2 regions of the Colwellia sp. E150_009 genome follow, and region 2 is predicted to be linked to the other one. Evidence: predicted binding sites of a transcription regulator. Region 2 holds the regulator's gene; the other holds the start of a gene.
What was found. The regulator LexA, encoded in region 2, represses DNA repair genes until DNA is damaged. The targets are predictions, from matches to a motif close to TACTGTATNNNNATACAGTA.

Region 1 (3,275 bases), on a different contig from region 2:
TCGGTTAACACGATACCTACAGGTACTTTGCGCAAAGCGTTTATCAGACAAATAATCTTTTTCAAGCAAGCGCTCTATAGCATGTTTTATTTCTTCTTCAGGAAATTCTCGTTGGACTAATTTTTGTCTGAGTTCGCACTCTGAATGCTCTCTACGCGCTAACAAACCAACACCACAATGCAAGGCTGTTCGTTGTTGATATTTTTTCTTTATTGGTTGCTGCTCTTCTTTTTCGCTCATACCATTATCTTTTATTAATTTATCTGTCGTTTTAATTTCAGCTGTAAAATTTATGGGCTCTTGGTATCTCAGCTTATCTTTATAAAAGCGATAGTTGCTTACTATTTGTTGATTCTGTCATAGTGGATTCGGCAAAACCTAAGGTTAATCCCACAAGCCGAATGCCTCGCCCTTTCGCTCGCTCATAAGCCTTTGGCAATAAACTATTAAAAACTGTCTCGTTAGCGTCTAAGCTTTGTTGTTCTACCGTTGTTTGGTTAAAATCATTAAATTTTAGCTTAATGCCCTGACGAACAACTTTTCGGTTTTGTACTTTTTCTAACCTTTGCAGTAATTTGGGGTATAGCTGCCCAATAACACTTAAACAATCCGTCTCAGTATACACATCCATCGCCAATGTTGTTTCTATCGCTAATGATTTTCGCTGCCTACTTACTTCAAGTTCTCTGTGATCAATACCATGGGCTTTTTGAAACAAGCTAGTCGCAAACTTACCCACAATCATCGTTAAATTAGCAATTGAAGAAGCCCTAATATCTGCACAGGTGGAAAAACCAAAAGATTGTAGTTTTTGAAACGTTTTAGGCCCAATACCTGGTATTTTTTTAAGCGATAAATGCTCAACAAATGTAGCAACTTGATCAGGAGCAACCACACATTGCCCATTGGGTTTATTTTCATCACTCGCTATTTTAGCAATGAACTTGTTTGGCGCAACGCCTGCAGAAGCTGTTAGGTTAAGCTCATTGTATATATCTTGGCGGATTTTTTCTGCAATAAGCGTGGCACTGCCTTGACATTGGGTTGAATGAGTAACATCGAGAAAGGCTTCATCAAGAGACAAGGGTTCAATAAGGTGAGTATAACGAGAAAAAATTTCTCTTATATGGGCTGACACTTCTTTATAAACTGACATACGCCCATGTACTATGGTTAATTCTGGGCAAAGCTGCTTCGCTTTGATAGCTGACATAGCAGAGCGCACGCCAAACTTACGTGCTTGATAGTTACAAGTACAAAGAACACTGCGAGGACCATCACCACCAACCGCTAATGGAATATTACGATATTGTGGAAAATCTCGCATTTCAACGGCTGCATAGAAACAGTCCATATCTATATGAATAATTTTTTTCATACCGACATCTTTTGCTTTTATATGAACACCATTATCACTGTTTTTTTATACAGCGTCAATTGGTATAAAATAATTCCATCTAGACGTTTAGTCATGTAACATCATAAAATATTGATATTAAACAGCCCTTTTTAGAAGCAACCATAAAAATATGAAAGTATTACTTGCCGATGATCATATCCTATTTATAGAAGGCATGAGATCAATTCTTCACAGCATGTTTTCGGATGTTGAATGCGAATCTGTCAATAATGGTCAACAGGCATACGAAAAATTAACTGTTGAATCATACGATATTGCCTTGGTAGATCTTCGTTTGCCTGGTATTGACGGTTTTCACTTACTTGAAAAGCTATCTGAATCACTATGTTTAACTCCCATTATTATGGTTACCGCCTCTGAAGATCCATGGGATATGGAAAAAGCCCTCCAATTGGGTGCAATGGGCTTTGTCCCTAAATCCTCTAACGGTAATCAAATAAAAAATGCTGTTGAATCAGTATTACGGGGGGAAATAGTAAAGCCAAGTAATGATATACCAGTAAGTGACCGTCATTTAATACCTGTCGATTGGGCAAGTCAACATAATCTTACTTCACGACAATTAGAAGTACTTCGCCTTATTCGTCACGGTCTAACTAATCAGGCTATTGCTGATCAACTTTTTCTTAGTTTGGCCACGGTAAAAACGCATATTATGGCTATATTTCAAGCTTTAAACACTCAAAGCAGAACAGAAACAATCAAAAAAGCACAGCAACTTGGTTTAGACTAATCCCCGACTCTCTTATTTATAGATAAGGATTCAGTCACATAACATTAACAGTTTAGGAGTAATCATCATAAAGGCTGAAACTTCCAACGCAGATAAAATTGTCGCAGATAAAATATTAATTCTCCACGATAATTTACCAGCCACCCTGATTGGTACTTTGCTTGGCTGTTTACCATTAGCCATTTTATTGTGGGACTCTGAATCACACACCACCATATTATCTTGGGTTGGGGCAACCTATTTATTAACTTTTATAAGATGGCACCACCAGCGTTCATTAGATAGTGAAAACGCATCGACAGAACAAATTTTTAGACAAGGTAAAGTTTATACCATTAGTGTACTAGCCTCAGGAATTATATGGGGAAGTGTCGCTTTTTTGTTTTTCCATCCCGATATGTTAGACACCTTTACTGCAATTATAATCACCTTAATTGTTGTTATTGGTGCAAGCATGATTGCACTATCCTCCAGACCTTTAACCTACGCAGTTTTTGCGTTTCCCACCATTATGCCTATTGTTGTTATGATGTTTTTACAAGACAACTTGCTTTACAAATGGTCAGCCAGTGGTGTACTTGTTTATATGGCTATCAGCTTAGTTTTCAGTCGTAACATGCATCGACTTATAAATAATTCTCTAACACTCAAGTATCAAAATATTGATCTCGTTGCTGACTTAAAAAAACAAACAAAAACAGCAAACAAAGCAAATAGTGATAAGTCACGATTTCTTGCAGCTGCGAGTCATGACCTTCGCCAACCCTTACATGCGGTTAACCTATTTGTAGAAACCTTAAATAAAAAATTAACAACCAATACTCAAAAAAGTGACTTGCTACATATTCAACAAGGCTTAGATTCTTTAGATGAGTTATTTAATGCCTTACTTGATATTAGCCGAATAGATTCAGAGACATTACAGATCAACAAACAACACTTTTTATTAGGTGAATTGATAAATAAATGTACCGACCAATATTCAATACAAGCAACAACAAAACATTTGAAGCTGAATGTAAAAAATTGCAACTACTATGTTTACACCGATCCTGTCTTTCTCGAACAAATAATAAGTAACCTTTTATCAAATGCCATTCGTTATACAAACGAAGGACAGAT
Region 2 (3,275 bases):
GCACAATAAGCCATATAGGTAGTTTCACCCAACTGCATTAACTCTGCTTTACTCATAGAAGCACTTAAAGAGGCTTTTTCAGCATCAGCCGCTTTGGCGGTTAATTCATGTTGCTCTGTCAACCACGCGTCATAATCTGCGCTGGATTTAACATCAACAACAATAGGCATAAAGCCATGATCTTTGCCACAAAGTTCTGCACATTGGCCGCGATAAATACCTGGCTTATCTACATTCGTCCAAGCTTCATTAATAAAACCTGGGTTAGCATCTTGCTTAACCGCAAATGCAGGTACCCACCATGAATGAATAACATCGTCTGAGGTAATTAAAAAACGAACTTTTTTATTGGCAGGAATAACTAATGGTTTATCAACTTCTAACAGGTAATCTTTCCCTTTAAGTACACCGTTACCATCAAAACTACCATTATGATTTTCATATTGTTCCCGAGGAGTTGATAGCACTGAATAGTACTCTATATTTTGATCAAAATATTTGTAATGCCATTTCCACTGTGAACCAGTAATTTGAATAGTAACATCGGAATTATCATTATTTTCCATGTCGATTAATGTGCTAGTTGCCGGAACAGCCATAGCGATGAGTATAATGACAGGAATTGCAGTCCAGAGTATTTCTACTGTTGTGCTTTCATGAAAATCAGCCGCTTTTGCACCTTTTGATTTGCGATGAAAGAACATTGACCAAAACATAGCACCAAATACGACAATACCAATGGCGGTACAAATGTACAGGGCTAGCATATGTAAACCGTATACTTCCCTACTAACCGCAGTTACTCCTTTGGTCAGATTTATCTGTGCCTCCGACCAAGCTGAACAAGAAAAAAAGCTTGTAAAAAAAAGCCCGATTCCCATCCACCAACATTGATTACTTTTACTCACTCAACCTCTCCTCTATCAATACCTATTCATTGAAAATAGCTTGGTTAGCATTTTCTTTAAAACAGGGTATAGAAAACAGAAAGCAGCAATGTACATCACAACTCATTGAACTGATTATCTGTTAATTTAGTTATTATTATTTTCTAATTAAGCGCTTATTAATTAGTAAAGCACATCATTTAAATTTTATTAAATTAACCGACGTAAATAGCCAACTCATCTATGGTGAATAGTTAAACATTCGGTATAGGCATAGAATCAACGTATTGACGTCTTTTTATACAGTTTTGCTAGTTATTTTTTGTTCAACCTCCCCTTAAGAATCGCTCAAAACTTGATCTAGGTCAAACAATTATTATGATAAAAGTCAAAAGGATGCCAGTTTTTCAACTAGAGTATTAACTCAAAAACAAGCCTACCTCTTGACAGATATAGGCTAGGGATATTCTACCTATAAATAAAATAAAAAAATGAATAAGAGGTACAACAACTAACTGGGATTATTAGGAGTTTAGTAGAAGAAAATTGAGAAAGAGCGCATAAAAAGAGATAAACCGAGAATACAAAAACGCATTATCGCTAAAAAATTTAGCGATAATTCATATAATCAATATATAGATTAAGCAGATGAATAATATCAGTTTCATTAATTAGGTGATCTACTTTATACGCAGAAAAAACAGCCAAATACAAGGCATTTATTTTAATAACTAGTTGTTCTAATTATTAAATATTAATAACGTCGTAGTTGGTTGTTTTAACCAGTAGAAATGATCACATAGTTAGTGAGATTGGTATAAAATCAGTTTTAGTGAAAAATACTACATCCAATTTCCATTACGAATAACACCAACAGCTAGCCCTTCAATATTAAATTCTTGACAGGTAAGATCTACTTTTATTGGTTCAAAACTTTCATTTTCAGCATGTAAATAAACAATATTACCATCACGTTTAAAACGCTTAACAGTGACATCATTCTCAACTCTTGCAACAATGACTTGACCATTTTGTACATCAGTCGTTTGATGCACCGCCAATAAATCGCCATCTAAAATGCCAATATCTTTCATGCTTTCACCATTTACCCGAAGTAAATAATCGGCGGCAGGATGAAACAAGTTCCCACTCATTTGGTAATGATCTTCAACATGCTCTTGAGCTAATATAGGTTCACCTGCTGCAACTCTACCAATAAGTGGTAGTCCTGCTTCTTCAATAAATTGCTCGGCTAACCGTATACCGCGGGAAGTCCCAGGTATCATTTCAATATACCCTTTTTTTGCTAAGGCTTTTAAGTGTTCTTCTGCAGCATTCGCTGATTTAAAGCCAAAAAAGTCTGCAATTTCAGCCCGCGTTGGGGGCATACCTGTTTCTTGAATATTTTCTTTAATAAGATCAAAAATTTGTTGTTGGCGGCTCGTTAAAGGCTTTAATTCATTTATCATTGACATACGCTTTTCCTTTCTAGGCAAAGTCCTGTATTTATTTACAACTGTCAGTATATACAGCAACAAAATAAATGCAAGGCTTTAGTCATATACCCACACCACCTCATCAAGGTCTAAATTTAATAGAAATGACTAAAAAATATCTTTTATATCTTTGTTGTCTTATTCGTTATATCGTTAAGCATTACTAACATATAACGAGGAATAAATATGAATAAGAAACTTTCATTTATGGCTTTATCACTTACAGCATTATTAAGTTTAGGTGCTTGTAGTGATGATAAGCCCAAAACAACTGGTGAAAAAGTTGACGAGGCTATTTCAAAAACTAAAGATGTTGCTAAAGACCTTGGCGAAAAAGCCAAAGATGCGGGTGAACAGGCTAAAGAGGCTGCTATTGATGCTACCGAAAAAGCTAAAGAAATAGCAAGCGATGCGGGTGATAAGGTTAAAGAAGCAGCCAAAGGTGCTACCGAAAAAGCAAAACAGATGGCAACTGACGCTGGAGATGCAATTGAAGATGCCTGTGAAAAGGCTAAAGAAAAACTAGATGTAAAAGATACTGATTGCTAATTTTTAAAGTATAGATTATACCTACCGTAAGTAATAAAATTCCATCACTACAACACTATCTACTATAATAACCAATAGTAAGTAGTGTAGTGAAGGTGTTCAGAAAAACGGGGTTATTTCAGTAAAAACTCAGCAAATCTTAAGATAAGTTTGCTATGTTATTTACTTAATATATCAAAATGGAGAAGGTTGATCTTTCAACGCTAATTAATTCAACCATCGCCCTTGAAAATAAAGTGAACAGAGAAATAATTGTTCGTGTAAATGAACAATGCCCCGCAATTCATACTAATGAATTTGCATTAACAACCATACTGAAATATTTAATCAATAATGCTATTTT

Region 1: a site for LexA is predicted at 1,414-1,433, ahead of dinB (DNA polymerase IV). Genes of this name have one in related genera too.

The regions. Positions count from the first base shown of each region.
Region 1 covers NZ_JBHFOM010000059.1:20,372-23,646, forward strand. The annotation lists gene ACE1OF_RS18320 (regulatory protein RecX) at 1-240, opposite strand, end outside; gene dinB (DNA polymerase IV) at 320-1,378, opposite strand; gene ACE1OF_RS18330 (response regulator) at 1,530-2,153, shown strand; gene ACE1OF_RS18335 (ATP-binding response regulator) at 2,341-3,275, shown strand, end outside.
Region 2 covers NZ_JBHFOM010000026.1:38,673-41,947, reverse strand. The annotation lists gene coxB (cytochrome c oxidase subunit II) at 1-908, opposite strand, end outside; gene lexA (transcriptional repressor LexA) at 1,730-2,356, opposite strand; gene ACE1OF_RS12370 (hypothetical protein) at 2,570-2,932, shown strand; gene ACE1OF_RS12365 (hypothetical protein) at 3,112-3,275, shown strand, end outside.